Regions from separate parts of the Priestia sp. D51 genome, predicted to be linked through region 1. Evidence: riboswitches for the same ligand, from Rfam matches in the RefSeq annotation. Region 1 holds a riboswitch; each other region holds the start of a gene.
What was found. Region 1 has a riboswitch for S-adenosylmethionine ahead of ACNHOZ_RS19710 (phosphoadenylyl-sulfate reductase). Riboswitches for the same ligand answer to the same signal wherever they lie in the genome.
Positions count from the first base shown of each region.

Region 1 (7,825 bases):
GTCCTACTACAGAAGTGTATTACGAGATTCAAAAAATCAGCGGTATTCGTAGCATTGAAGTTGAAAATGTATAAATGAAAAACGGCCAATTGGCCGTTTTTTATTTATATTTTTCAATCTGTTGTAAAAATTCCCTCTGTTTTACTAGAGACAGCCGGTATTGATCCTCGATAATTTCTGTTAACAACTCATGTTTACGGCTCTTTGACACATTCAATCTGTGGATAAGAACTCTGCATTCGTACAAAAACTGTGTATACTGTGTGTAACTCTCATCATAATTCGAAGATAATTCTTCTTTTATTCGTTTTGTCAACAAAGGACTAGCGCCATCTGTGGATATTGCTAGCGATAATCTCCCTCTAGAAAACTGTGCAGGAATTTGAATATTTCCATCGGAAAAACCGCTGGCCATATTAACCAACTGATCATTTTTAATATGCTGCTTAACGAACTTATTCACAGCTTTATCATTTGTAGCTACAACAATAAAAAAAACATTAAGTAAGTCTTCTTCTCCTACTTTTTTTCTTTTTACACACAGCTGATTCTTAGCTTCCCACTCATTTATTTCAGCTGAAACAGTTGGAGCAACCACTGTAATGGCTGCTCCTTCTTGTAAAAAACCTTTAATTCTACGAGTTGCGATTGTTCCGCCTCCAACTACTAAGACCGAACGATCCTTTAAATCAAGCATAACGGTATACATCGTATTGATTTCCTCTGCTCGATAATAACGTTTTTACTTGATGACTTAAAATGTGTGCAAGTCCATCATGATAACCTAGGTAGTTTGCTAAGATAAACTGCTGGTCATCTGTTGATAACTGCTCCAATTCTTCCTTAATTTCGTTCATTAAAATACCGGTAAACAAAAGGTACGGGAGAACGAATACTTGCTTATACGAAGTTTGTTTAGCAAGGTGCAGGCCTTCTTTTAAATTAGGGGCAGCGGCAGCTAAATAGCATGTGCTCACTTCTTTAAAAGCTCCTTTACCTTTTAGCAGTTGAGCTATTTCGTTAAAATCTTTTTTTACAGCAGGATCACTGCTTCCTCTGCCGACCAGCAATACCATCGAATCTTCATGCTTATCCACATTGGTTTCATTGATTCTCTCTACTAAGATATCAACAATTCGTTCGTCTACGCCGAACGGTTCTCCGTACAGTACTTCTACTTGTGGATAGCGTTCATATACTTTGTGTATTTCTTCAGGTATATCATGTTTTGCATGGGCAGCTGTTAATAACAGCAGCGGCACAATGGCAATACGAGTAGCACCTTGTTCAATACACGCTTCAAATCCTTGTTCAATAGTAGGGTAAGCTAGCTCTAGGAAACAAACTTCTTGAATCGGTACATCTAGATTTTTTTTACATCTTTCAATAAAAGCAACTGCCTGATCAGCGCCTTCTTTTACGCGGCTGCCATGGCAAACATATAAAACTGCATCCATATAATCAACCTCTTTAGTAAGCTTCTTGTGCATACGAATAGTAATGCTGTCCAGTCTTCTCAAACCAATTCAATCGGTCATGAAAATTTACAACTTCACCAACGATAATCATACTGGGATTTTCAATTTGTTCTTCTTTAACAATATCAACAATTGTACCAAGAGTTCCAGTTACAGTGCGCTGGTCCGCACATGTGCCCCAGTGAATCAATGCAATTGGCGTAGCTGAGGTTTTTCCATGTTCCATTAACTGTTGGCAAATGTACGGTAAGTTCCTCACTCCCATATAAATGGCAAGAGTATCTACACCTTTGGCTAGGCTATCCCATTTGATTGCATCATGCTCGCTGTCTTTACGGTGTCCTGCTACAAAAGCAAAGCTTGCGCTGTATTCCCGGTGAGTGACAGGGATTCCTGCATAAGCAGCAGCTGCGATACCTGATGTAATTCCTGGAACAATTTCAAATGAAATGCCCTGTTGCACGAGAGCTTCTGCTTCTTCCCCTCCGCGTCCGAAAACAAATGGATCTCCGCCTTTTAAGCGCGTTACAATTTTCCCCTTTTTAGCGAATTTCACTAAAAAGTTATTGATTGTTTCTTGCTTGAGGGTATGGTAGTTTGGAAGCTTTCCGCAGTAAATAATATCAGCATCACTTTTAGCATACTCCAGCAGGTCCTTATTCACTAAACGATCATATAAGATAACATCTGCTTGCTGAATTGCTTTCAACCCTTTTAATGTAATTAAATCTGGATCTCCTGGTCCTGCACCGACTAGATATACTTTCCCCATGAATGCCTTTCACCCTTCCATCATTTCCACGTCTCCGCAGCGCTCCCAAATTTTAATTTGAATTAGAACAGCGGACAAAGTCCGCTGTCATTTAGATGAATTTTCGGTTAGATAAATATTCAATAACAGTTTGTACACATTCTTCTACAGACTGTGTACTTGTATTAATTGTTACTTCAGGATTAGCAGGTGACTCATAGGGAGAATCAATTCCTGTAAAATCACGGATTTCTCCGCTTCTTGCTTTTTTGTAAAGGCCTTTTGGATCTCTTTTTTCACATTCTTCTAACGGACACTCTACGTATACTTCCAAAAATTCATTCCCCTCTAAGATCTCACGCACTTGAGCGCGATCTTCTTGGAATGGAGAGATAAATGCTGTTAGTACCACTTGACCGCTGTCTACGAACAGCTTAGAAACCTCACCGATACGGCGGATATTTTCTGTACGATCTTCAGCAGAAAACCCTAAATTCTTGTTTAAGCCAAAACGAACATTGTCACCATCTAATACATAATTGCGAATATTTTTATCAAAAAGCGCTTTTGCCACTGCGTTTGCTACGGTAGATTTACCTGAACCCGAAAGGCCCGTAAACCATAATACAAAACTGTGATGATTATTTTGCTCGCGTCTTTCCTGTTTTGTAATTCCAGCATCATGCCACGTAATGTTTGTTGATTTACTCACTTCAACCGCTCCTTATTTTGAAGATACTTTTTGTTTTGCTAATCCCTTAATTAACACTTCAATTACTTCTTTACGGCTGAATGTGCTTGGTGGCACTTCTCCGTTACGAAGCATTTCACGTACCTTGGTACCAGATAGAATCATATGATCTTCCTTGCTGTGAGGGCATGTTTTCGTTGATGCCATCGCTTCACACTTCTTGCAGTAGAAGCTGTGTTCAAAAAATAAAGGTGTAATTCCTAATTCATCTGCCGTAAAGTTACTGAAGATTTTTTGTGCATCATATGTTCCGTAGTAGTCACCAACACCAGCGTGGTCACGGCCTACAATGAAATGCGTGCATCCAAAGTTTTTTCGAACCATTGCATGGAAAATAGCTTCTCTAGGTCCAGCATAGCGCATTGCAGCAGGGAAAACTGCCAAAGCTACACGATCGCTAGGATAATAGTTCTCTAAAAGTACTTCATAACTTTCCATACGGATATCTGCTGGGATATCATCTGACTTTGTTTCTCCTACAAGTGGATTTAAAAACAGGCCGTCTACAATTTCTAATGCTGTTTTTTGAATATACTCATGCGCACGGTGAACAGGGTTACGAGTTTGGAATCCAACAACCGTTTTCCAACCGCGCTCTTCAAATGCTGCTCTTGTTTCAGTTGGATCTAGGTAATACTTTTCAAAACGCGTTTTAGGTGTACGTTCTACAAGTACGATTGGACCTGCTACATATACATTTGGGCGTTCCATCATTTTCTTCACACCAGGGTGGGCAAGTTCTGCTGTGCGGTACACATTTTCCGCTTCTTTTTCTTTATTTGGCGTATATACTTCAGAAACTTCTAAAACACCATATGTCACACCGCTTTGAACTAGTTTTACTTTGTCGCCAATGTTTAATTCTTTAGCCTGCTCTTCTGTTACGGGAAGAGTAATAGGAATACTCCATACAGTTCCATCTGCTAGACGCATATTTTCAACAACTGATTGATAATCTTTTTCTCCTAAAAACCCCGTAATTGGGCTATAAGCACCAATTCCAATTAGTTCTAAATCGCTTAGAGCCATGTTGTCTACTTCAATTTCTTTTGTTAGTGACGTGTAGTCATATGTTGGTTGATATAAATTAATTAATTCTCCACCGTGTGCTTGAATTGTTGTCATTTTGTAAAATCCTCCTTAAGTAATTAACACAATATAATAAAAAGCACTTGAATCACGCAGTCATTTTTTCTTTTTCCGACTGCAGGCTTGCTCTTTTTCTTCTAGTCGTTCTAGCTAAGCTTAGAATACCTCCTGTAGCAATACATCCACTAGCTAGCACCACAAATGAATATAAGTCGCTTTCAAGTACTAATTTCACAAGAACATATGAGATTACGAGTGAAAATACAGGGGATACCACCCAAACCTTTAACATTTGAATGACCACTTCTCGCTGTTCTTTCGTAAATCCCGTTTTCGCTGCGCCTATTCCAATAATAGAAGACGTAGTGACCTGTGTAAGCGGTACTGGCAAACCAAACAGTGAAGCGACTGTAACAAGAGAAGCACCAGTACCCGAGATAATACAGCCTTCTCCTACAGAATAGCGAGTAATTTTTTTTCCGTTTGTTTCAATAACTCGGCCTCCTAGTAAAAGAGCTCCGAGCGCCACCGCCAATCCTCCTGCTATGACACCCGTTGTAGCATCCATTAATCCAGCTCCTACTAGAGGACCGACAGCATTTGCCACATTGTTCATTCCAGCTGAGAAGGCTTCAAAGAATCCCGTTGCAATAACTAAAATCGTTAAAACTCTTTTCCACTTTCCCTCTGCTTCTTTTTTATGCGCTCTGCGCTTTATCACTTTCCCAATCAAAAAAGCAATAACAAATGAAACTAGCGGAACAATAATCCAAAAAGACATGACAATTAAAAGTTTTTCTACATACAGAGATTGATAAGCTACCCCTACTCCAACAACTGAGCCAACTGTTACTTCACTTGTTGATAAAGGGATACCAATCAAATTCGCGAAAAAGAGTGACAGCGTTGCAGCAGCCAGAATGATAATAACTAATTCTACTGACAGCAGTTTTTCAGGTATGATACCTGAACTGATGGTTTTTACCACCTCACCGCCTCCGGTAACAGCTCCGAGCACAATTCCTACAGCACAGATGAACAGGGCCACTCTTCGCTTTTTAATTGCACCGGAGCCGTATGAAACGCCCATAGCAGCTGCTGCACCGCTTGCCCCAATATTCATTGCAAAAAAAAGCGCAATGATAAAGGCAACATATAAAAGCATCATTTATTCAGCTCTTTCGTATTTAAGATTCGTGTAATCCGCACTCCACTTTTTGTGTACCTGCCCATCTTCCTGAACGTAAATCGTCTACATTATAGGCAGGTGCGGTACAGGGCTCACAGCCGATACTTGGGTAGCCTTGATCATGAAGTTTGTTGTATGGCAAATCATGCTTATACACATAACGCCAAATTTCTTTCCATGACCAATGAATTAACGGACAAACTTTCACCTTCTTGAATTTCTCATCTTTATTAAAATAATTCGTGTTGGCACGAGACTCAGACTGCTCACGTCTCAAACCAGAAATCCACGCATCATAAGGAGCAAGGGATTCTCTTAGCGGAATGATTTTTCGAATTTGACAGCATAGGTTAGGCTGACTCTTCCAAAGCTCATCTCCATGTTTTTCAGCTTGTTCTGCAAGAGTTAAATCCGGCTTTTTCATATGAATACGTAAATCAGGGAAGCGTTCTTTAATTGCATCAATCACTTCATATGTTTCTTTAAAATGAACCCCTGTATCTAAAAAGACAATTTCAGCATCTTTTTTCACTTTTGAAATTAAATCAATTAACACGATTCCTTCGATCCCAAAGCTTGACGCATAAATAATTGAATCTCCGTAGGTATCATACGCCCACTGCAATGCTGAAAGGGCTCCTTTTGTTTCATCTTTACTGTCGAACTCTGGAAATGTATCGCTCCAGTTTTCGTACGTATATAAGTCTGCCATTTTCTCCACTCCAATTCTTAGTTATCCGCGTTATCCAATAAAAAAAGACGGTTTTACCCACTAGAATTGGATAAAACCGCCTCTAGTGTGTCTAGTCAGCGAAACTATTTAATTCTTACTTTGCTTCGGCGTGTTCAAAGGTTTGTTTTAAGTCGGGGTTTACAGTCATCGTTGTCCCTCCTCAAAATATCTCTTGCGCTATATCAAAATAAAAAGTCTTCCGTATTGAAAGACTGGGTAGGCAATAATTTTCACCTTATCTTTCAAAATGATACACACTTTGCTGGAATTAGCACCTTGCTAAGCAGGTTGCCGGGGTTCAGCGGGCCAGATCCCTCCACCACTCTTGATAAGCATTTTTTAAAAATTTTAGCATATTTAGAATATTTGTCAACATTAAAAATTATATATCCGATAAGAAAACTATACTTTAAATTCACAGAAATATCTATACTTTTATTTAAAACAACATATGTAAATTTAACCCAAATGTGAACATATCAGTTTATAAAACGCTTTCTTTTTTCCCCGACTTTTTATGTTCTCTTGCTAAATAAAATGCAAAATCTCTCTATAAAATTAATAACGGATTTATGAGCTTTACGGATAATTCACTCACATTAGCACACATTACAGATAACACTGACTGACAGATAGGAGCTATATAAGATGGAGAGACAACCCTTTCAATTAGACGATACAATTAAAAATAATGTGCGAACATATTTACAGCAGATTTCAACTGAAGCCTCTAATTTAATTAAACATTTAGACACGAGTGATCATTGTATTTTATGTGATTTTGAGGAGATGAGAAGGTTATTTCAAGATGTTCAAGCTACGGCCGCCTCTTATTACTTGCGTCATTACTTATCGCCTTATACATTTGAATACGCTGCTCTGTCCCTAGCTATTCATAACCTCTCTGAGAAACGTCACGGCGCTTTAATTGTCATTGAACGGGAACAAAATGTTGATCCTCTTATTCAAAAAGGAATGCCTATTCAAGCTCCTGTCAGCGCTACGCTAGTTGAGACACTGTTCTATCCAGGGACACCCTTACATGACGGAGCCGTCCTAATTAGAAATAATCAGCTTATTTCAGCTGCTAATGTTTTACCTCTCTCGTCTATTATTTCAACGAACAAAAAGTTGGGAACACGTCACCGTGCAGCAATTGGAATGTCGGAAAAATCGGATGCATTAATTTTAGTTGTATCTGAAGAAACAGGTAAAATTTCGTTTGCTCTTGATGGAAGCCTCTACCCTATTCACTCCAGCAAAAATATGATTTAAGAGCCCTTTCCTGATAAGCAGCCCTATCTTGACTTATCTATCCTTTCTCTTTAATATATTTCATAGTTTTTACATACTATAGATACGGGTGATGCATATGGCAATTTTAAAATTTGAACATGTAGGCGTTCAAGTAAAGGATATAGAAGAATCTATTGAGTTCTATACACAAAAAGTGGGATTGGAGCTCATCGAAACACTACCACATACCGATCCGTCTTTGAAGCTAGCTTTTCTAGGTTTAGAAGGCAATGTAATCGTAGAGTTAATTCAAGGGTATAACTCAAGCTTACCTAGTGAAGGTAAAGTTCATCATTTTGCGCTGGCAGTAGATGGAATTGAAGAGGAGTTTGAGCGTTTAAAATCAGCAGGCATTTCATTTGTGGAAGAAAACATTGTAACTTTGCCAAATGGAGCAAGATACTTATTTTTCTACGGTCCAGACAAAGAATGGATTGAATATTACGAAGTAAAAAGATAAAGATATCTTATACCTTCAGTGAAAAATGGTCATACTGTGGCTATGACTAATCACTGGAGGTTTTTTTATGATGGAATG
Region 1 covers NZ_JBLTIR010000005.1:3,075-10,899, forward strand. The annotation lists gene ACNHOZ_RS19675 (MgtC/SapB family protein) at 1-74, shown strand, start outside; gene ACNHOZ_RS19680 (NAD(P)-binding protein) at 101-709, opposite strand; gene ACNHOZ_RS19685 (sirohydrochlorin chelatase) at 690-1,457, opposite strand; gene cobA (uroporphyrinogen-III C-methyltransferase) at 1,471-2,250, opposite strand; gene cysC (adenylyl-sulfate kinase) at 2,342-2,941, opposite strand; gene sat (sulfate adenylyltransferase) at 2,954-4,105, opposite strand; gene ACNHOZ_RS19705 (inorganic phosphate transporter) at 4,158-5,237, opposite strand; gene ACNHOZ_RS19710 (phosphoadenylyl-sulfate reductase) at 5,257-5,970, opposite strand; SAM riboswitch class I at 6,224-6,326, opposite strand; gene cdaS (sporulation-specific diadenylate cyclase CdaS) at 6,640-7,266, shown strand; gene ACNHOZ_RS19720 (VOC family protein) at 7,364-7,747, shown strand; gene ACNHOZ_RS19725 (potassium channel family protein) at 7,815-7,825, shown strand, end outside.

Region 2 (7,825 bases), on a different contig from region 1:
ACAGTAAGCTGCACTTATTTAAATTAATGGATGAGCACCTCTATCTAGAAGCAGGAACAGCAAAAAATCTTTTTACACTTGAACAGTCTTTATGCGCAGGAGTTATTTGTTACGATATTCGTTTTCCAGAATGGATTCGCGTGCATACTAGCAGCGGAGCAGAAGTCTTATTTGTTGTTGCTCAGTGGCCGGCTCCAAGACTTGCCCATTGGAAAGCACTGCTCATTAGCCGCGCAATCGAAAATCAATGCTATGTAATCGCGTGTAATCGTGTAGGCCAAGATCCTAATAACACATTTGCCGGACATTCCTTAGTCATCGATCCGTGGGGAGAAATAATCGCTGAAGCTGGCGATAGCGAAGAACTTTTAAGTGCTGACGTTAACCTAGAACTTGTAAAAGAAATTCGCAAACAAATTCCTGTCTTTACAGATCGCCGCACAGAATTTTATTAATTATGTATTGACAGCCGTTTTTTTGCATGATACGATTTTCACCAGATATCATAAAATATTCAAACAAATCAAAATTGAATAAGTAATCGTACTCTTATCAAGAGTTGGCTGAGGGATTTGGCCCTGTGAAGCCCAGCAACCGACCGTCATTCCATCCTAAGGTGGATCACACCCGTAAAACATGTTTTACACAGGCACGGTGCTAATTCCAACAGAAAGTAATTCTTTCTGGCAGATAAGAGGTTTGAACACTACAATCAAGCCTCTTTCCAACGAAAGAGGCTTTTATATTTTCTAAAATTATAAAAGCCTCCATATATTCTTAAACCTATTAACTTAGTAAACAAATCAGTTTAATAAACTATGGAGGGGTTCCGATGTCAACAATAAAAACAGAGAAATATCAGCCATTAACAGAAATTTCAGCAATCAAACTTGTGAAAAAGCTAGGTCTTTTTGATGCCACAGAAGCACTGACTGCCCGTGAAATCGGTGACGGCAACTTAAATCTCGTCTTTCACATCATAAATGATCAAACGAATAAATCCATTATCGTCAAACAAGCACTTCCCTATGCAAAAGTTGTAGGCGAGAGCTGGCCTCTATCCTTGAACCGTGCCACGATTGAAAGCAATGCGCTCAAGCAATTCGGTGCATTTACCCCTGAACTCGTACCAGCTGTGTATTACCACGATGAAACGCTTGCTGTTACGGTCATGGAAAATCTGTCTCATTTAACGATTTCCCGCGCCGGACTTATTCAAGGAGAAAGTTATCCCCTGCTTTCACAGCATATCGGTTCTTTTCTAGGACATATTGCGTTCAAAACGTCGGATTTTGCCTTAAAGCCTCAGGATAAAAAAGAAGAAGTCGTCAAGTACAGCAATCCGGACTTATGCAATATTACGGAAGATTTAGTTTTTACAGATCCTTTTTTTGATATCGATACAAATGAATTTGAAGAAGCGCTGCGTCCTGATGTAGAAGAATTGTGGAACGATGGAGATGTAAAGCTACAAGCAGCAAGATTAAAATATAAATTTTTAACAAATGCCCAAACGCTAATTCACGGTGATTTACATACAGGAAGCATATTTGCTAGCAGTCAAGAAACGAAAGTGATTGATCCAGAGTTTGCTTTTTACGGTCCGTTTGGATTCGATTTAGGCCAATTTGTTGCGAATTTATTTTTAAATGCTCTTTCTCGAAAAACAGATCGCGAACCGTTATTTGCACACATTACGAACACATGGAACGTATTTAAAGATACCTTTACTGCGCTTTGGCATTCTGAAAACACTGAACCTTTCGCTAAAGATGAGCGCTTGTTACATGAAATTTTAACGCAAACGTGGCAAGATGCTGTTGGGTATGCAGGGTGTGAAATCATTCGACGTACGATTGGCTTAGCTCACGTGGCGGACTTAGACGAAATTTCTTCAGAGGAAAGAAAAATTAACGCTAAACGTACTGCGTTAAAAATTGGACGCTATTTACTTCTGCACCAACAAGACGTTTCACCAAATGAATTTGAACATTTACTTCGATAACGAATAATGTACACAATGAAAGGATCGGTATCAGCATGACAAATACACTATCACTTCCGCGCTCAGTGGAATGGAATGAATCATATATTACTTTATTAGATCAGCAGCAGCTTCCTGGCAAAGTTGAATATATTAAGCTGCAAACCATTAAAGACGTATGGGATGCTATCACTACCTTGAAAGTACGCGGAGCCCCTGCAATTGGCATTACGGCGGCTTTTGGTCTTGCTCTTTCTGCGCTTAGCTATGACACGGATTCAGTCAAGGAATTTAACAAAAAGCTAGCTCTAGATCAACAGTATTTAGCTAGTTCACGCCCGACTGCCGTCAATTTATTTTGGGCACTGGAGCGCGTAGCGAAAAGCGCTGAATCCGCTTCGTCCGTTAATGAAGCTAAAACAAAAGTTGTTCATGAAGCGATTCAAATTCAAGTAGAAGATGAAGAAACGTGCTACCGAATTGGAGATCATGCCCTTTCTTTATTTAAAAAGAAAGATAAAATCATGACAATATGTAATGCTGGTTCAATTGCTACAGCTTATTATGGAACAGCATTAGCACCTTTTCACTTGTCTAAGCAGCGCGATATTCCGCTTGAAGTATTTGCTTGTGAAACAAGACCCGTTCTTCAAGGTTCTCGCTTAACAGCATGGGAACTTCAGAAGTCGGGAGTAGACGTTACGCTGATTACGGATAATATGGCTGCTCATACCATTAAAACAAAAGGAATTAATGGGATCATTGTAGGTGCTGACCGCATTGCAGCAAATGGCGATACGGCTAACAAAATTGGAACGTATGGACTTGCTCTTTTAGCGAAAGCATTCGGTATTCCATTTTACGTAGCAGCGCCGCAGTCCACATTTGATTTATCTATTCAAGACGGAAGCAGCATCCCTATTGAAGAACGTTCACCTAAAGAAGTAACGCACATTGGAGATACGCAAATTGCTCCAGACGGAATCTCTGTGTACAATCCAGCTTTTGATGTGACGCCAAGCGAACTGATTACGGCCATTATTACAGAGCATGGAGTTATCCATTCCCCGTCTTTTGAATCCATTCAAAAAGTTTTGCTGCAATCTGCTCAATAACAAGAGGCTGGGACAAAAGTATTTTGTCCCACTGCAAAACGAACCACTAATCAACGTGTTGATTAGTGGTTCGTTTTTTTGTGATGGTAAATATCGTTTTATCTGTTTCGTTCCCTCTAGCAGTTGATTGGAGGGCAAGGTGAAGACTCCTGCAGGAAAAACCGAAGGGGTGAGACCCCGCAGGAGCGCAAGCGACGAGGAGGCTCAGCGGCCGCCCGCGGAAAGCGAAGTCTTGCACGGAAATCAACTGCGGTGTCACAAGCGGTTCAGTTCATGTATACGAGTTGTTCATCTTTAGATGACATTGATTTTGTTATGTCTCAACCTTTTTCATTAAACAGCGCTTTTTGGCTGCATTTGTAACACAATTGTAACAGTACTCTCTGCTTTTTCTACATATATTATAGGGGATTCTTTTTGAATAAGGAGGAGTAAAAATGAGTGCAGAGCAAAAAACGGATAAAAACAAAGCGTTGAATCGTAAGCAGCAATATCAGCTATTCGATTTATCCAAAGATGAAGAACTAAATTCCCTCCCTTCTCCTCAGCAAATTGACGGTGTTTTTGTGCAGGGAGAAGGCTGGAAATTAGACGGTGAATAGTTATTTTAACTCCAGAGCGCCTTTTGCTACATTTCTTTCAAGCATTAATAGTTTTTCTTTTATATGAGTTTGGGAACCTGCATAACCTGTTAAAGCTCCATTTTTACCAATAACACGGTGACAAGGTAAAATAATAGGCAGTGGATTTCGACGATTCGCTTGTCCCACAGCCCTTACGGCTTTAGAGCGATTAACAGACTCCGCTACATCACTATAAGACCACGTTTGTCCATAAGGTATACCTTTAAGCGTTAACCACACTTCTTTTTGAAAGTCTGTTCCTTTTATATCCAAAGGCACATCAAATGTTAGCGTGCGCCCTTCAGCATAATCCTGAAGCTGCCGCTTCGCTTCTTTCACAAGGTGATAATTCTCGTCATGGACAAGTTTTTTAAGCTGCTCGTTGTGATCATCACTATCAAACCAAATATGTTGAACCCCTTTTTCCGAGGCTACAATATAAATTTTCAAATCAGAAAATAAGTTCATTTCTCCATAGTACATACTCGCTTATCCTTTCTAATTAGGCTGGAAGAATAACACGAAAAGCTGTTCCTTCTCCTATTTTGCTTTCCACTTCAATTCGCCCTTTATGTTCTTCGATAATTTTATATGAGACCATCAAACCGAGCCCCGTTCCTTTTTCTTTTGTCGTATAAAATGGCTCTCCTAAGCGCTTGATGCGCTCTTCGGGCATTCCGTCTCCTTGATCTCGAATGGAGACCGTCACGTAGTGCGGCTCTGTAGAATAGACTTCAACAAAAATTCTTCCCCCGTTTGACGTGACTTCAATTGCATTTTTAATTACATTTATTAGTACTTGTTTAATTTGGTTCGGCTCGCAGTATACCATTGGCAGCTGAGGGGACACACTTAGTTCAAACTGAATATTTTCTAAAAGCGCTTGAGCATTTAATAAATCAATCGTTTCTTTAACAACCGCAGCTAGATTTTTCTTTTCGAACTTTACGGCCTGTGGCTTAGCGAGTACTAGAAACTCTGTAATAATAGTTTCGATTCTTTTTAATTCGGATTTAATAATATCAAAATAAAGAGAGTGATCTTCTTGAATGCTGCTTTCTAGCAGCTGAACAAACCCTTTTAAAGCCGTCATCGGGTTGCGGATTTCATGCGCAATCCCAGCTGCTAACTGTCCGACTACTTGAAGCGTATCCGATTTCCGAATCTGCTCCTGCATTTGATTTCGTTCCGTTACGTCTCTTAAAAGCGTCATATATAGACCTGGCAAGATATCTTTTTTCGTAGAGAATTCGATATTTTTAACTTTTTCGTTCCCCGTAACGTACGTAATCTCTCCTTCAGCTTCCCCTTTTTGCTCAATTGTTTCTTTATGCTCAATGACCGCATCTAAATTCGCTGAAGAAATAAAATCCTCCATGGAATGCGCACAAATCTCCTCTTTGCTGAGTTCGAGAATATCACAAAGAGAAGAATTCACATCAATAATATTTCGCTTGCCGTCCCATAAAACTAACCCATCGATCGAACCATTAAAAATCTGTCTGAATTTCTCTTCGTTATTCCGAAGCTCTTGTTCGATTTTTGTACGTTCACTAATGTTTCGAAAAATGGTTAAATGGTCTCCTTCTATAATGCCTTTTTTCCCCGTGAATTCCAACTGTTTGATTTCTCCATTTGGCATGTAAAAAGGAAGCTGATTGCGAATTTCTCCTTCTTTTTGAAATGTTTGCAGCATTTTTAATGCACTAAAGCTTTGCTTATCGATAAACGTATACAAATTACTTCCAATCAATTTGTTCAACGGCAGCTCAAAAGTACGGGACGAAGCAAGATTAGCGTTTAAGATTTCCCCATCGTCTTTCCAAATCAAAATGGCTTCAATCGCATTTTCAAAAATAGCCCTGAAATTTTTTTCGCTTCTCAACAGCTGCTGCTCCATCAGCCGTTTTTCCGTCACGTCTCTCATAATGGACATATAGTATTGACTGTATATATTAGCCGTTGTGGTAAATTCAAAAAAAGTAACGTCTCCATTTTCGAGCTTAATCGGCAGCTCACCGCTTGTCTTTCCTTCTTGATGCAGAGTTCTCCATAATTTTTTCACTTTATAATGATAAGTAGGTTCTACAAGCTCCTCTAACGTTTTGGTTAAAAGCTGTGCTCTTGTATAATTTAATCGCTCGCAAAATGAAGGGTTCGCGTCGATAAGCTGACCAGTTCGATCAAAAATAACAATTCCATCTACCGCTTCATTAAATACATCCATAAACATATGATGACTAATAAACCTTTCATTTTCCATCATCTTGTGCTGCGTAATATCTCGAAATGTACACACAATAATGCCCGACATGTGACTATGTTTGTGTGAAGTAAATTCAACATGTTTCATCATGCCGCTTTGAAGCGTCATCGCGCCTTCATATTTGAAATAGCTTTCTTCTAAAAGCGCTGGATAGTACGCTTCAATCATGTCATACGGAAAATACATGAGAAAATCTTTCATTTGATACGTTAATAGCTCATCCTTTGTTTTTTCAAACAGCCCGCAGGCTGATTCATTGGCATTTATAACTTGAAAATACTCATCAAATACGACAATGGCATCTAATACGTCATTAAAAATAGCTCGTAGCTGCTCTAATTCACCTTGCTGCTTTTGCGCAGCTTCAGATGTTAATTCTCTGTGTGGTGACATGCTCATTGCTCCTTTCTTTTGCACTTCCCATTTCCCCACCTTTTATCTATAGACTTAGTATTCTACAAGATTTGCTTTTTACCTTTTTAAAATTAGTCACGTTTATTCAAAATGCGACATTTCTTCACATTCTCCCGTTATTTAAAAAAGGAGCATGAATAAAAGAGGCTGGGACATAACAAAATGAAACCTATGCTCAACATAACAAAGAAAACGAACCGTGAATCAACATGTTTGATTCACGGTTCGTTTTTCACTTCGGCTAAAATACGTTTTCCCCAGTCTCTATCGATCATTCACTACAATATAAGTGGCTTGAATAGGTCCATGCACGCCAACGACTAGATTCATTTCAATATCAGCTGAATTGCTCGGTCCCGTAATAAAGTTAATGCAAGAAGCAATCGTTTCTCCTCGCTCTACTTTTTCATGAATCATTTCAGCAGCTTGTGTCATGCGAGGGACAATGGAGCTTTGAGGAATGATCGCAATATAAGTGGCCGGCAGCAAACTGACCGATCGTCCTTTTGCAGCGCTGCTGAACAAAACAACTGTGCCGGATTCCGCTAGCGTCAAATCACTGAATGTGATGCCTACATTTGCTTGTTCAGCTAGTTTAATATTCTCATCGCCTTTTGCAGAATTCCATACATGAAGGCTACTGCTTGTTTCCCATTTCTCCATCAGCAGATTCAATCCATATTCGGAAAACCTAGGATCATCCCACGTGCTCACAAGACCATTTCCATAGTTCGCTACGGCTTCCTCAAGGACAGCTGGCAAGTGTTGTGATGATGTTTCTACATAGCGAGTATGAATACGTTCGCAATGGTTTTCAAGCTCTTTCTTTAATTGATCTGGCGAATAGCTGCGGTAGACCTCATGCTGAGGAGCATGCTTCCATTGGGGCTTTACTACGCCGCTTGTTCGCCTGCTTCGCTTAAGATTAGCCGCAATATTGTCTAAAAAACTGTCTCTATTTTGAATGCTTCCGTTCATCATCATCACTCCTTTTATCAAACCAATCTCGTAAGCGCTCTTTTGTAGGCGCCGGAAACTCTCTGCTTTCCGTCCACGCTTTTAATGGACCAGGCCCTTTGGAAATACTGCTTCCTGACATAAAAGGAGTAAGAGCTGCCGGTGCTACTTTAGCGCCCACTGTATATAGAGAAGAAGAAGCTGCTCCCAAGCCAAATGCTTTCATCGCCAGCTTTTCCGAAATAGGTGCTTTTCCTTCTTTCTCGACAATTCGCTGACGGTGCTTGTGTAATAGCTCATGCAGCGGAATTTTGACCGGACAGGCATCCGTACAGGCTGCGCATAGAGTTGAAGCATATGGAAGCTCTTTGTAGTCTTCATAGCCTCCAAGCAAAGGGGATAATACAGCTCCAATCGGACCTGAATAAATAGATCCATATGAATGCCCTCCAATATGGCGATACAC
Region 2 covers NZ_JBLTIR010000003.1:663,100-670,924, reverse strand. The annotation lists gene ACNHOZ_RS15240 (carbon-nitrogen family hydrolase) at 1-455, shown strand, start outside; SAM riboswitch class I at 547-697, shown strand; gene mtnK (S-methyl-5-thioribose kinase) at 833-2,005, shown strand; gene mtnA (S-methyl-5-thioribose-1-phosphate isomerase) at 2,041-3,099, shown strand; gene ACNHOZ_RS15225 (hypothetical protein) at 3,223-3,462, shown strand; gene ACNHOZ_RS15220 (hypothetical protein) at 3,537-3,701, shown strand; gene ACNHOZ_RS15215 (methylated-DNA--[protein]-cysteine S-methyltransferase) at 3,702-4,205, opposite strand; gene ACNHOZ_RS15210 (PAS domain S-box protein) at 4,225-6,381, opposite strand; gene ACNHOZ_RS15205 (LutC/YkgG family protein) at 6,667-7,380, opposite strand; gene ACNHOZ_RS15200 (LutB/LldF family L-lactate oxidation iron-sulfur protein) at 7,358-7,825, opposite strand, start outside.
Region 2: it holds a riboswitch for S-adenosylmethionine, as region 1 does, so the genes downstream of both, mtnK (S-methyl-5-thioribose kinase) here and ACNHOZ_RS19710 (phosphoadenylyl-sulfate reductase) in region 1, are expected to answer to the same signal.

Region 3 (7,825 bases), on a different contig from region 1:
GATGATCGGGATATGCACCTGCTTTGTCTTCTAAACCTACAAAATGAAGCAGCTCTTCTACACGTATCTTTATGTCTTTTTTTGGTTTTCCACTTAATATAAGGGGCATTGCTATATTTTCAAACACTGTTTTTGAATTTAATAGATTAAAGTGTTGAAAGATCATGCCGATTCTTTTTTTATTTTTTCTTAGCTCTACTTCAGATAACGTTGCTAAGTTTTCTCCATCTACTATGACTTCACCTGACGTCGGGTACTCCAGCAGGTTAATCGTTCGAAGCAGTGTGCTCTTCCCCGCCCCGCTTAATCCAATTACTCCAAATATGTCTCCTTTTTGTATCGTTAAGTCAATGTCTTTTAGAGCTTCAACTTTCTTTGAGCCACTCTCGAATATTTTTGAAACACATTGAAACTTTATCAAAAGAAACCCTCCTTTTCTTTCAAACTGTTATTCCTATTTCTTTTTTACTCCTATACTAGAAAGCTGGAACGACTGCGCCATCATATTTGTCATTAATAAACTTTTTAACCTTATCTGTAGTAAGTGCTTTTGCTAAACGTTGAATATTTTTATCATCTTTTTTCTCTTTCGTAGTCACTAAAATATTCACATAAGGAGACTCTTTCTTTTCAATAATTAACGCATCTTCAGTTGGTTTGAACCCGCCTTCAAGAGCGTAATTTGTATTGATAGCTGAAGCTTCTACATCATCAAGAGAGCGTACAAGAAGCGGGCCGTCTACTGCAACAAAGTCTAGCTTCTTTTTATTCTTCGAAATATCTTCAACCGTATAAGAGCTACCACTAGGTTTCTTGTTTAATTCAATGATTCCATTAGCCTCGAAAAGCTCTAGTGCACGTGAAAAGTTCACCGGATCGTTAGGAACAGCAACCTTTGCTCCTTTGGATAAATCGTCAATTGATTTTATTTTTTTTGAATACACTCCAAAAGGTTCAATATGAACGTTTTTCACGCTGACAAGATTTAATCCACTGTCTTTATTCGTTTGCTCTAAGTATGGCGTATGCTGAAAATAGTTGGCATCTAATTCTCCATTTGCTGTTTGTTCATTTGTCTGTATGCCGTCTTTAATATTTACAATGTCCAACTTTATACCTTCTTTTTTTAAATCAGGTTCCACATACTTTAAAATTTCGGCATGCGGCGTGGAAGCTGCTCCCACTTTAAGAACTATATCTTCTTTCTTGTCACTATTTTGACCAGATGCTTTTTCTTTATTTCCACACCCTCCCACAACAGTAATCACTGCTAATAATGCAAAAAGCCATACAAATTTCTTCATTTCTCTCTCTACCTCCACTATTTGTGATGCATTAAACATATAGCGTTAATCTGCTGCCACTAAAAAAGACAAAAACTCTCAGGTAACCCCCGTCATTTTTGTCTCCATTCGTCTGGTCGACTGTTCTATTTAAACTATATGTTTAACAAACATTTTCAAATCCGATAATTCCAATAAGAATTTTAAATCTTTTGAAAAATATACCAAACATCTTTTTGACTGTCAATTTAGTATTTTTAAACCGTGAGATTACATATTTCATGCTTGCTCGCTATACTTAGGTGCTTTAATCAAGCATTAGATAAAAAATCTAGACAAAGTGTTTCTACAGCCCTTCTGGTCAACCAGAGGCTCTTCAAGCGTATCAATAACGTTGGAAGAGCCTCTTTTGTTTTATAGACAAGCAATAAAATTTTAAGATGAAATGAGGAAAATCCGTTAGAACCATTCAGCAATCAACAGAAATAGTACTGAACACTTGTCGGTCATTAACCCGTTAATTATAGAAGAACTAAAAATGTGTTTCATTTAAATAAAAAGCTCACGCACCTATAATGCGTGAGCTTCTTATTTTTATAGTCAGCTGTCTTTTTTTAACTTCCTTGCTGAATAATTCCCCAAGGATTGTATCAACTGAACAATAATAATCAAAATTAAAATGGTTGTATACATAACAGTCGGCTCAAAACGTAAGTGTCCGTATTGAAAAGCTATGTCTCCAAGCCCTCCTGCTCCAACAAGCCCTGCCATCGCCGTCGCTCCAATAAGACCAATAGTAGCTATTGTCAGCCCAAGAATAATACCTGAACGTGCTTCTCTAACAACAACATACCAAATAATTTTTGGTGTTGAGATTCCCATTGATTGATAAGCTTCTATAATACCTTTATCTACTTCAAGTAATGCAGATTCCATTAACCTAGCTATATAAGGGGCTGTATACACAACTAAAGGGACAATAACACCTTGTACGCCAATTGTAGTACCAGCAACTAGTTTAGTGAATGGAAGGATGAAAAATAATAAAATGATAAAAGGAATGGATCTAATAATATTAATAATCCAGTTGCACGTTCGATATACCCACACATTTTCAGCTTGACCACCTGGTCTTGTCATTACTAAAAAGATTCCCATTGGTAAACCAATGATGATGGCAATAATTAACGAGATAATGGTCATCGTAGCAGTTTGCAATAAACCTTCCCAGATTACACTTCCCCACTCATTAAAGAAAGCAGCCATTTAGTTTACCTCCTCTACAATTACGCCTTGATTTGTTAAGTATGTAATCGCTTGTTCATATTCTTCCTTTTCACCGCGTAAATGAACGAGTAACTTACCCAGAGTGTGGTTTTTTAGCTGTTCAATTCCCCCTGCTAATATGCTTGGCAATACATTAAATTTCCGAGAAACTAAAGCTAAAGCTGGTTCTTCTGAAAGCTCATTTCCAACAAAGTGCAAAGAAACCAGCTTACCGGTACTGCGATAAGACGCCATTATTTCAGACGGAATAGTGAAGGTATTTTCAGATTCTACAAAGCGTTTTGTTGTCGGATGCTTAGGGTTAGTAAAAAGGGAAACGACTGTACCTTCTTCTACGACGTGTCCATTTTCCATAACGGCAATTCGGTCACAAATGCGTTGTACCACATTTAACTCATGCGTGATTAAAAAGATTGTTAATCCAAGCTCTTTATTAATCTTTAACAGTAAGCTCAAAATGGCTTCGGTCGTTTCGGGATCAAGTGCACTAGTTGCTTCATCACTTAATAAAATCTCAGGTTCATGCGCTAGCGCACGAGCAATAGCAACACGCTGCTTCTGCCCGCCGGAAAGCTGTGAAGGATAATGATTTTGTTTATCTAAAAGTCCTACGATTGATAAATATTTTTCTACGCGCTCCTGAATTAATTTTTTGTTTACGCCTTCTAGCTTTAATGGAATCGCTATGTTGTCGTAAACTGTTGCCGTTTTTAATAAATTGTAGCCTTGAAAAATCATGCCGATTTTTCTTCTCGTTTTCTGCAGCTCTTGCTTACTTAGCTTTGATAGATTTTTTCCATCAATGATGACCTCTCCAGAAGTTGGTTTTTCCAATAAATTGATGCAGCGGATTAATGTGCTCTTTCCAGCTCCACTATAGCCAATAACACCGAATACTTCACCTTTATTAATCGTTAACGAAACATCTTTAACAGCTTCTACTGCTTTTCCGTTCACTTTATAGGTTTTAGAAGTTTTCTTCAGTTCAATCATTCTAGCCCCTCCTTAAAATGCCGGTACAACAGAACCTTTAAATTCTTTTTCTATGTATGTACGAATTGTATCTGAATGATAATATTTTTCCAATTTATCAATAATTTCATCTTGTTTATTCTCTGTACGGACAACAAAATAGTTTGGATATGGATTATTTTTTATTTTTTCATGATAGATTGCATCATTATTAATCGATAAGCCCGCTCCCATTGCGAAGTTTGTATTAATGGCTGCTGCAGCTACTTCATCCAACTGAGACGGAAGTTGAGACGCCTCTAACTCTACGATTTGAAGATCAAGCTTATTTTCAGAAACATCTTTTTTAGTAGCCGTTGTTTTCACACCATCTTTTAACTTAATAACTCCTGCAGATTCAAATAGTTTTAGCGCGCGGTATTCATTGCTTGGGTCGTTTGGTACTGCAATTTTATCTCCTTTTTTGAGCTCACTAACATTTTTAATACTATTTGCATAAATACCCATCGGGAAGGCTACTGTTTTGAACACATCTGTAATCTTATAATTTTTATCTTCCACTTGCTGCTTTAGAAAAGGTAGAGTTTGATAGTTATTGCTATCTAAATCATGTTGATCTAATGCTGTATTAGGAGTGTTATAGTCGTTAAAGACTTTTACCGTAATATCAATGCCATCTTTCTTGGCTAATTTTTTCACCTGCTCTGTGATTTGCTGGTGAGGTCCACCCGTTACACCAATTGTAATTTTTTTCGAATCTAATGCTTGTGCTTCTGATTTGCCGCAGGCTGCTGATACCAACAGGGATGCTGCTACTAAGGTAAGGCCAATTGCTTTTGTTACTTTTTTCATGTTTTTATTCTCTCCTTTATTTTCTCCATAAAAAAACGCCTCCCTCAAAGATTAAGAGAAGCGATAGTTTACGATCGGTTCTCTTATCTTCCAATGTACATACCATGCACATTGCTGGATTTAGCACCAAAACAATACATGTATTGTTAGGTTGCCGGGCTTCAAAGGGCCAGTCCCTCCACCGCTCTTGATAAGAGTTGTTTTTATAAAGTTTTATTTACATTAATTTAACTTTATTATCCGAAAATTGTCAATGTTTATTTTTAATATAATTTTTAGTATAGGAATAACAAAAGATTCGTATAATAAAAACTCAATTAAAAGATGATTTGTATAACTTATGATTTCTCTTTTCTTATTCTTATATAGTGAATAGCCTTCTATTACTTAAGCGAGAAGGTTTTTCTTTGTATTTATGATATTGACAAAAATAGGAATACACCGATATAATTCACATTAATTCTATCGGTAATATATATTTTATGAAAGTTGTAAGGAGTTTTACTTATTTTTTACTGTTAGAATATACTTCCTCTACCGTGGTAGTAAGTATATGTTCACCGCCTACTGGATCACCAATGGCACCGAAAAAGCTTTTTAGCAGCTTTTTCGGTGCTTTTTTATTATTCGTCAAACAGAAATTAGTATGGGGAGGAATAAAACGATGAAAAAATTATGCTTTACTTTAACTTTGGCAATTGGACTGATTATGGCTTTAGGAGGATGCTCTCAAAGCTCTAGCTCAGAAAATAGCGATAAAAAAGTAATCAAAGTTGCTTTGAGTGATGAAGTAAATCCGCCTTTTCTATTTACGAACGACCAGAATGAACCTATTGGATATGATATGGATTATTTAAAGCAGCTTGAAAAAAAGCTTCCAGAGTACAAATTTGAATACACCCTTGGAGAAGAAGAAACAAATTTGGTAGGTGTTTCGACAGGAAAATATGATTTCGCCATCAACTGGTTCTTTAAAAACCCTGAACGTGAAGAAAAGTTTCTTTATCCTGCACATGAATATGGTTATTCTTTAACAGCTTTAGTCACACAAAAATCACGAAACGATATCAAAACACTTGACGATATGGTAGGTCAAAAGTTTCCACCTGTATCGGCTACGGGTGGATTGCGCGCTATTTTAAATGCTTATAACAAAGAACATGCCACTAAGCCTTTAACATTAGAAAGCATTGATAACCCTTCTACGGCAGAAAACTTAAAGTTAGTGGATAAAGGTAAAGCGGATGCTATTTTTTTAAACGTAACAACATTTAACGAAGTACAAAAACAGCTCAAATTAAATTTAAAAGTAGGAGGCATTGTATCAAAAGAGCCAACTTGGTTAGTCTTTGATAAAAATAATCAAAAACTTGCTGATGAAATTGATAAAGCGACAGTCAAATTAAAAAATGACGGGACGCTAGAAAACTTGGCTGAAAAATGGTTTAAAGTAAATTTCTTTAAAGACTTAAAGTATATTAATCAACAAAACTTCAATTTTCAAGATTAAATGAGTATAAGAATTCCTCATTAAGGCGAGGTGAGATATGATTAGTACTGATTTTCATGATTGGTTAAAACTATTGTGGCAAGTGGTAGATAAACTTCCTTTAACATTATTTATGTTAGGCCTTTCTCTACTTTTTTCGTTGCTTTTAGGTTTCGTGATTGCTCTGATACGCATTCAAAAAAAGCCTGTTTTTTCTAAAATGGCTACCATCTATTTATCTTTTATGCGCTGTACACCGCTGCTTGTTCAGCTGTTTCTTGTATACTTTGGCCTTCCTCAGCTGCTGCTCCTTGTCCATATCGACATTAACAGCTGGAGTCGCATCACTTTCTTGGTAATTGCTTTTTCCTTACATACTGCCGCTCCTTTATCAGAAGTTATTCGTTCAGCATATCTCTCGATTGATAAAGGGCAGTTCGAAGCAGCGTATAGTATAGGCATGAACTATTTTCAATCCTTAAGAAGAATTATCCTTCCTCAAGCGTTTGTAGCAGCACTACCTAATTTAGGAAATGCTACGATTTCATTATTAAAAGATACTGCACTTGCTTTTAGCATTGGGATTATTGATATTATGGGGCAAGTTCGCCTTATTTTGGGCAACAACTATGGAATAGGAATGTTTGACATTTATGTTACGATTTCACTTGTTTATTGGAGCATGTGTATCGTAATTGAAATCATAGTCAGTTATTTAGAGAAACATCTTAAAAAAGGCAGGGTCAGCATCTCTAAATAACCTGCACTAGTAAAGGAGTGAACATGATTGCCTATTATTGATTTGCGATTTGCTTTGGAGCAAACTCCTGAAGTCTTAAAAGGTGTGCCTTTAACACTAACAATATCGATCATTTCAATGGCGTTAGGAAGTATTTTTGGTCTTTTCATTGCGGTATGCAGAATATATAAAATTCCACTGCTAAAGCAAATAGCTGTTATATACGTCTCATTTATGAGAGGCACTCCATTGCTCGTACAGCTCTATGTATTTTTCTACGGAATCCCTATTTTTATAGAATTTCTAAACGAGACTCAAGGATGGCACTTAGGCGGGGATACTATTTCACCTTTAATTTATGCTTTAATTGCGTACACATTAAATACCTCTGCTTATCAATCAGAGGTATTCCGTTCTTCTATTCAAACCATTGACCGTGGTCAATTTGAAGCTGCATATTCAATAGGAATGACTACTTTTCAAGCTATTAAAAGAATTATCTTTCCCCAATCTTTAGTAGCCGCTATTCCTAACCTTGGAAACATTTTTATTAGTTTAATTAAAGCCACTTCTCTTGCTTTTGCGGTAAAAGTAGTTGAAATTATGGCGATATCTAAGGTCATCGCCAATGATGGGTATAGATATTTAGAAATGTATCTGGTCGCTTCACTTATTTACTGGATTCTTTGCTTTTTCTTTGAAAGGCTGTTTGTAGTCATTGAGAAAAAGCTTAGTTATTATGAATTAAGAGAAGAAGTGCGTTCAGCTTCTTAGTCTCCCTAGAAAAATTGCTATAAACTGATTAAGAAAGCTGCCTTAGTAAACGGCAGCTTTCACAATCCCTTAATCCACTATTTCAAGCTTCACTTCATTAAACAAACTAGTAGAATTCCACACATTCAGCCCCGCATAGCCTTCTGAAAAGGTATGGTCCACTGCATTAATCACAAGCTTATCATCGAGATAAACTTGAATGTGTTCTCCTTCAGCCATCACTTTTAGATGGTAATCCGTATTTGGTTTTAAATCCAGCTTTCCCCCATCGTCGTAAATAATGAGATCCTTTCCTATTCCGTCTCTAAACGCAATGAGCTTTATTTGATTATTCAGCACATCTACATTCGCACCATAAGCATTGTTTGCCTGTTCATCCGAACGGAATACTAGCGCTCCTGCTCCTGTAGAATTTGAAACAGAATCGTC
Region 3 covers NZ_JBLTIR010000006.1:223,640-231,464, forward strand. The annotation lists gene ACNHOZ_RS22760 (methionine ABC transporter ATP-binding protein) at 1-421, opposite strand, end outside; gene ACNHOZ_RS22765 (MetQ/NlpA family ABC transporter substrate-binding protein) at 477-1,304, opposite strand; gene ACNHOZ_RS22770 (methionine ABC transporter permease) at 1,884-2,549, opposite strand; gene ACNHOZ_RS22775 (methionine ABC transporter ATP-binding protein) at 2,550-3,563, opposite strand; gene ACNHOZ_RS22780 (MetQ/NlpA family ABC transporter substrate-binding protein) at 3,576-4,394, opposite strand; SAM riboswitch class I at 4,475-4,591, opposite strand; gene ACNHOZ_RS22785 (transporter substrate-binding domain-containing protein) at 5,059-5,904, shown strand; gene ACNHOZ_RS22790 (amino acid ABC transporter permease) at 5,942-6,643, shown strand; gene ACNHOZ_RS22795 (amino acid ABC transporter permease) at 6,671-7,396, shown strand; gene ACNHOZ_RS22800 (GH32 C-terminal domain-containing protein) at 7,466-7,825, opposite strand, start outside.
Region 3: it holds a riboswitch for S-adenosylmethionine, as region 1 does, so the genes downstream of both, ACNHOZ_RS22780 (MetQ/NlpA family ABC transporter substrate-binding protein) here and ACNHOZ_RS19710 (phosphoadenylyl-sulfate reductase) in region 1, are expected to answer to the same signal.

Region 4 (7,825 bases), on a different contig from region 1:
ATTATTCCAAGTGATGTTAAATAAAGCGCTAGAAGCTGATCCTGATGGAGGGGGCTTGCTTAGCTACGGCTATTTCTCAGGTGAAAATATTACCGGAGTAGAAAGTGGACGTCCGCTATTTGTCCGTTCAGCAAAAAGCAAGTTTAATCTAGCAAACTTTATGCGTACACATCTTTTTACAGCTTTTGGCGCTTTAAAAATAGGAATGGATCTTTTAGTCAAAGAAGAAAACGTAAAGATTCACAGTATTTTAGCGCACGGAGGATTATTTAAAACGCCGGTAGTGGGTCAAAAAATGATGGCAGCGGCAATTAATACCCCGGTTTCCGTCATGGACACAGCGGGAGAAGGCGGCGCGTGGGGCATGGCTATTCTTTCTTCTTACATGCTCAATAAAAGTGAGAATGAAAGTTTAGAAGATTTCTTGGATGATAAAGTCTTTAAAGAAGTGACCGCACAGGAAATCTACCCTGACGAGCTCGATGTAAAAGGGTTTGAAGCATTTATTAAAAGATATAAAAAAGGGCTAGTGATTGAAAAAACAGCTGCCGAGCATCACAGCGAAGAACGGGAGGAGTTACTGTGCTAGATAAATTAAAAGAAGAAGTATTTCAAGCAAACCTCGATTTGCCAAAACACGGACTGGTCAAGTACACGTGGGGAAATGTAAGTGCAGTTGATCGAGACAGCGGTTTGTTTGTGATTAAACCAAGCGGGGTGACGTATGAAAAAATGACGGCACAAGACATGGTCGTCGTCGATTTAGATGGCCGCGTGGTAGAAGGTGAGCTTAACCCGTCGTCTGATACGCTGACACATGCTGTACTATATAAACACTATCCCGAAATTGGCGGTATTGCTCATACGCATTCAACGTGGGCGACCATTTGGGCTCAAGCAGGGCTTGATGTGCAGGCAATGGGAACGACTCATGCCGATACCTTTTATGGTTCCGTACCGTGCGCGCGCTTTTTGACAGAAAAAGAAGTGAATGACGGATATGAAGTGGAAACGGGCAAGGTAATCATTGAAACGTTTGAAAAGCGCGGTTTAGATGTGCTAGCGGTTCCTGGTATTTTACTTCAAGGACACGGGCCGTTTACGTGGGGAAAAGATGCCAAAACGGCGGTAATGAACAGCGTCGTATTAGACGAAGTATCCAAGATGAACTTCTTTACACAAAAATTAAACGGGCTGGCTGAAGAGCTGCCGCAGCGTATATTAGACAAACATTATTTACGAAAACACGGACAAAATGCGTATTACGGGCAAGGGAATTAAAAGACTTACATACAGAAAAGGGGATTATCATGTTAAAAACGACTCAAAAAGAATTTTGGTTTATTGTTGGTTCACAGCATCTTTACGGAAAAGAAGCGCTAGCAGAAGTAAAAGCACACGCGCAAAGTATGACTGATGCTTTAAATGAAAGCGGTATCTTACCTTATCCGCTTGTGCTGCAAGATTTAGCTGTGAACGCTGATACGATTACAAGCATGATGAAAGAAGTGAATTACCGAGATGAAGTTGCCGGTGTAATCACGTGGATGCATACGTTCTCGCCTGCAAAAATGTGGATTCGCGGTACCAAGTTGCTGCAAAAACCGCTGCTTCATTTGGCAACACAATTTAACGAAAGCATTCCTTGGGAAACGATTGATATGGATTTTATGAACTTGAATCAGTCCGCTCACGGTGATCGTGAATACGGCTTTATCAACGCGCGTTTGAACAAGAAAAATAAAATCGTAGTAGGCTACTGGGAGCGCCCCGAAGTACAGCAGCAAATTGCACAGTGGATGGACGTAGCCGCTGCTTATAACGAAAGCTTCAACATTAAAGTTGCGCGTTTCGGTGACAATATGCGCAACGTGGGAGTGACAGAAGGAGATAAAATCGAAGCGCAAATTCAATTTGGATGGACGGTTGACTACTTTGGAATCGGTGACCTTGTTCAATATGTCAATGCCGTTACGGAAGAAGAAATCAATGATTTATTTGCTGAATATGCAGACGCGTATGAATTTGTTTACGGTGATTATTCTGCAGAAGACTGGGAGTCTAGCGTAAAAGTACAGGCAAGCTATGAAATTGCGATTAAACGTTTTCTAGACGAAGGCGGCTACAGCGCTTTTACGACTAACTTTGAAGATTTGTACGGCATGAAGCAGCTTCCAGGTCTAGCCGTACAACGCTTGATGGCACAAGGATACGGATTTGCTGGTGAAGGAGACTGGAAAACAGCGGCGCTTGACCGCCTGCTTAAAGTGATGAGCCACAATCAGTCAACGGGCTTTATGGAAGACTACACGTATGAATTAGCACCCGGACGTGAGTCAGTGCTTCAATCACACATGCTTGAAGTAGACCCGACGCTAGCGATAAACAAGCCAAAACTAATCGTTTCTCCGCTAGGTATCGGCAACCGCGAAGACCCGGCCCGCTTAGTGTTTGACGGTAAACAAGGAGAAGGTGTAGTCGTTTCCATGGCTGACTTTGGCACGCATTACAAGCTGTTAATTAACGAAGTATCGGCATTTGAGCCGGAAGTTCCAGCTCCAAATCTTCCTGTGGCACGCGTGCTTTGGAACATTAAGCCGAACTTCCAAGACGGCGTTAAAGCGTGGATTGAAAACGGAGGAGGCCATCATACGGTTCTTTCATTAAATTTAACTACGGATCAAATTGTGAGCTATGCAAAGCTTGTGAATTTAGAGTACGTCATTATTAAGTAAGCATCATTACTTCCAAGGGAGCGCTGCTTCCTTGGAAGTGAAAATATAGCGTCAGTAAAAGAACGCCGTTTTTAGAAATAAATGAAAGCGTTTTAAATAAGTGTGGCAGGAAGAAAAACTAAGACAATACAAAGGGGATATAATCATGAGTAAAGTATCAAGTAAGTTTATCTTCTTCTTCGGCTCATTTGCCGGTATTTTATTCGGTTATGATATTGGGATTATTGCTGGTGCAGAAGGTCATATCCGTGAAGCGTTTCATTTAAGTCCGCTCTGGCTGGGAATTGTAGTTTCGTCGCTTATGGGCGGAGCAATTATCGGTTCTATTTTAAGCGGATTATTAGGTGATAAGTTTGGACGAAGAAAGTTAATTTTAATTTCCTCTATCATTTTTCTGTTAGGTTCCATCGGTTCAGCGATTGCACCAGAGGAAATTACGTTAACGATTGCGCGCATCTTTTTAGGTACAGCAGTGGGAACGGCTTCTTCGTTAGTTCCTGCCTATATGTCAGAAATCGCACCTGCTCATATTCGCGGGAAGCTTTCAGGTTTAAATCAGCTAATGATTGTAATTGGGTTATTGTTAAGCTATATCGTAGCCTTTATTTTTGAGCCGGTTCCAAACAGCTGGCGATTAATGCTTGGCAGCGCCGGTATTTTTGCAATTGTCTTATGCATCGGGATGATCAAGCTTCCGGAGTCACCTCGCTACTTAATTAAAAACGGAATGGCAGATAAAGCGCGTGAAGTGCTGCGCACGCTTCGTTCCTCAGCAGCGGAAGTCGAAGCTGAAGTATCTGAAATTCAAAGCGTAGCTGTGCATGAACAATCAGGCATTAAACAGCTGTTTCATAAAAAGTTTCGTTTAGCATTAATTATCGGTGTCGGAATGGCAACTTTTCAGCAAATTCAAGGCTCAAACTCGATTGTTTATTATGCAACAAGCATTGCCCGTCAAGTTGGTTTAGCGCCGCAGGTAGCTGCTGGTTTTACGGTTATTGTTGGGGTAATCTTCGTTGTGACAACACTTATTTTTCTGCAGTTTGTTGATAAATTTAATCGCCGTACTATTCTTACGGTTGGCGGAGCGGGAATGGCTCTTTCCTTTTTTACCCCGGCTATTCTTGGAGCAGTAGGCGTTAATGAATCCGTCGTGAACTGGGTTACGTTAATTGCACTTTGCTGCTTTATCCTGTGCTATGCGTTTTCTTGGGCGCCGCTTACGTGGATCATTGTAGGAGAAATTTTCCCGCTTTCTGTACGCGGAATCGGTGCTGGTATTTCATCTGCCTTTAACTGGACAGGATCGCTTGCAGTAGGGCTTGTGTTTCCTATTTTAGCCGATCAGTTTAGCTTAGGTGTGATCTTTTCAACGTTTGGGATCATTTGTATTCTCGGATTATTCTTCATACGCTTTGTAGTTGTCGAAACTAAAGGGCGCAGCCTAGAGCAAATTGAAACAGACATGGCAGCTCGTTCTGAAAGAAATTCGTTAAGTCCAGTTGAGCGTAATAAATATGTTTAATTGTCGTAAATGTTTCAAATGTAAGGTGCTGAGATAAAAATATTTTAGCCGAAGTGAAAAACGAACCACTAATCAAAGTGTTTGATTAGTGGTTCGTTTTTTATGGTGAACGCAGGTTTCAGCTGTTTCATTTCTTCTAGCAGTTGATTGGAGAGCAAGGCGAAGACTCCTGCGGGGCAACAAGCGGTTCAGCTCATGTCGGCCTTTGCTCGTCTTTGGATTATGCTCCAGCTCTTATTAATAGATACTGAGATTCTAGCTTTTATGTTGTCCTATCCGTGCTTAACAAAATGAAAGAATAGATAGGCTATGGAAACTCATTTAAATGTGCGTTCTTCTTACAAGAAGATAGTGACCTTCATCAGCAAATTTCCATATAAATAAGTAAGCTTGTTTACTTTTAACCAATTTTATTTAGTAATAGGAGGATTAACTAGTTGATGAATTTGACGCTTCATGAACGTTCTGAAAAGTTATTAAAGCAAAGAATTAAACAATTAAATCCGAGAGATCCATTCAACTTTGTTTTTATGGGCGACAGCAGAGGTGACGGACCAAACGATAATTGTTACACGATGAGCGGTGAATTTGAGCTTGTGTTAAAAAAGGCGGTGGAATTGAATCCGCTGTTTATTATTCATGGGGGAGACACCGTGTATACAGGAGAAAAGAGGTATTTGGAGCACTTTGTTAAGGTTGTCGAAAAAATAGCACCAAACATTCCCGTGTTTGTATGCGTAGGGAATCATGATGAATTAAACCTTGAAGAAAGCAACCTCGAAAACTTCAGAGCCACTATCGGAAAAGTGCACTGGGTCATTGATATTCCTGTCTTTAACTTCCGGTGCATCGCATTAAATAATATCATCAGTCCCAAGAATAAAATATATGGATTTACAGATAGAGAGCTGAATTATTTAGAGCAGCAGCTAGAGGATGCTCCTCGTAATACCGTTGTAGCCATGCATGCGCAGCCAAATATTGGCCGATGGTCAGACCTGGGAGGTTTTCCTGTAACGACTCCTCAAAGTCAAGAATTTTTTGATTTAATTCAAGAACATCGCGTGAAAAAAGTGTTAGTCAGCCACGTGCATGCGTATGACGAGCAGTTTATTAGAAAAAACAGAAACGGGTCGTTTACGCTTGGAAGAGGTACTGATTTTGTATTATCAGGAGGCGCGGGTGCTCCCCTTGACTTTGAACCGCCTTTAATTTTAAATAATTATAATTTTACGGAGTTTTTTGTTAGCCGGTACGACATTTTAGGACCTCTTCTTTGGAAGGATTTTGGACGACCTCGAAGAAGTTGTTTGTAAAAACAAGAAAGTAGAAAGCAAGGTTCAAAAAAAGAGGCTGGGAAAAAAGGGTTTTAGGCGAAATGAAAAATGAACCATTGATCAAGATGCTTGATTAGTGGTTCATTTTTTTATTAGGGTAAACGTAGATTTCATGTGTATAGGTCTTTCTAGCAGGTGATTGGAGCACAAGACGAAGACTCCTGCGGGAAAAGCGGAACACGTGAGACCCCACAGGAGCTTATGCGACGAGGAGGCTCAGCGACCGCCCGCGGAAAGCGAAGTCTTGTACGGAAATCAACTGCGGTGTCACAAGCGATTCAGCTCATGTATCCCATTTGCCTTTAGATTGGATTCACTTGGTTATGTCTCAACCTCTTTTGGAAAACCGTACGAAACCTTGTAGCAGAAGGCCCAGTCAAGCGTTATAATAGATAGTGAATGATGATATATTCTCTATATTTGTCATATATTTGTATTACATATGTAATTGAAGAAAAATATTCACTTGATATACTGTTTAATGACTTAACTTTATCTTAACATTCACAGTGAAATGCGTGTTTATAGAGGCTTAAAACATACACAGCAAATGGAGGAGCTATCATGGCAAACGAAAAGATGCAAGAAGGACTCAATCGTTTTATTAAGGAAGATTTAAATGACCTTTTAGGTAGACTGTTCCCCCTAATGGACCGAGAATGTGCGGAAGAAAAGAGAATGCTTATCGAAACGGCGGTAGAGTACATCTATTCTTCAGGGTATCATCAAGGAGCAAAAGACTTGATCGAAACACATCGAAAAGATGATTACAAATTATTAAGGCAAAAATTAGCGTCAACGCCTCCTGAAAACTAATTTTTTTGAAATTTCTTTTGACAACATAAATGTAAGGTGTTAAGATGACTCTACATTCAAAATATTATAAACAATTAAAACTCTTATTGAGAGAGGCGGAGGGACTGGCCCTGTGAAGCCCGGCAACCATTTAACAATCTTGTTAAAAAGGTGCTACATCCTGCAAAGCGTACAGCTTTGAAAAATAAGAGAGGATTTCATAGATACTATGCCTCTCTATTCATAATAGAGAGGCTTTTTATTTTATGTAAAGGTGTTTTGAATGAACAATTTCATAGAAATGCATCAGGTGCTGTGTAACGAATGTACGCAGCTTAAAAGGGAAGACCGGTGAAAAGCCGGCGCGGTCCCGCCACTGTAATGGGGAGCAACTTATTAACCACTGTTTCATGTTGAAATGGGAAGGGATAGGAAGCGATGAACCTAAGTCAGGAGACCTGCCTGTTGTATGCACTTAAGCTCTACGGGATATAGAGAGGAGTGAGGAATACGTGTTGAGAAAAACAGGCTATCTCAACTTTAGTTAAGTATGCGTATCATCTCTCTTTTCATTTCGAAAAGAGAGATTTTTTAGTTTAGCGATAAAAAAATATACAGGGAGTGGAAAAAATGAGCAGTGTAAAAAGTTCAAATGTAGGTTATCCAAGAATTGGTGAAAAACGAGAATGGAAAAAAGCGCTTGAGCAGTTTTGGGCAGGAAAACTAGAGAAAGATATCTTTCTTCAGGAAATTGAAGCTCTTCGTCTAGGACATCTGAAAAAACAGCGTGACGCAGGAATTGAATTAATTCCAGTCGGCGATTTTAGCTTATACGATCACGTGTTAGATACAGCCGCTATGTTTGGTTTGGTGCCAAAGCGCTTTGAATATAGCGGAGGCCCGGTATCGCTTGAAACGTATTTTGACATCGCGCGAGGAACAAAAGGTGCGGTAGCTTCTACGATGACAAAATGGTTTAACACAAATTATCACTACATCGTACCCGAGCTTGAGGAATGTACGCCGGCACTTGTAGAAAATCGCCCGCTTCAATTTTACAAAGAAGCAAAACAAAAGCTGAATATCAAAGGCAAACCCGTTATTTTAGGTCCAGTAACATTTGTGAAGCTGTCAAAAGGATATAAAAAAAGTGAGTTTAAAAAAGTAGTTGAACAATTTGTTCCTCTGTATGCGACTATTTTAGCTGAGCTTCAGGCAGAAGGCGTGGAGTGGGTACAAATAGATGAGCCGGTTTTAGCTACAACGCTATCAAAAGAAGACCTGGCGCTCTATAAAAAAGTCTATGAAGCTTTGAAAAAAGCGGCACCGAATGTAAAAGTCATTTTGCAAACGTATTTTGACAGCGTTGATTACTACAAAGAAGTTGTGTCTCTTCCTGTTGAAGGAATTGGCTTAGACTTTGTACATGACCG
Region 4 covers NZ_JBLTIR010000002.1:959,004-966,828, reverse strand. The annotation lists gene ACNHOZ_RS11945 (xylulokinase) at 1-589, shown strand, start outside; gene ACNHOZ_RS11940 (L-ribulose-5-phosphate 4-epimerase) at 583-1,281, shown strand; gene araA (L-arabinose isomerase) at 1,311-2,735, shown strand; gene ACNHOZ_RS11930 (sugar porter family MFS transporter) at 2,881-4,260, shown strand; gene ACNHOZ_RS11925 (metallophosphoesterase family protein) at 4,701-5,576, shown strand; gene ACNHOZ_RS11920 (hypothetical protein) at 5,733-5,903, shown strand; gene ACNHOZ_RS11915 (hypothetical protein) at 6,162-6,413, shown strand; SAM riboswitch class I at 6,494-6,604, shown strand; cobalamin riboswitch at 6,684-6,872, shown strand; gene metE (5-methyltetrahydropteroyltriglutamate--homocysteine S-methyltransferase) at 7,023-7,825, shown strand, end outside.
Region 4: it holds a riboswitch for S-adenosylmethionine, as region 1 does, so the genes downstream of both, metE (5-methyltetrahydropteroyltriglutamate--homocysteine S-methyltransferase) here and ACNHOZ_RS19710 (phosphoadenylyl-sulfate reductase) in region 1, are expected to answer to the same signal.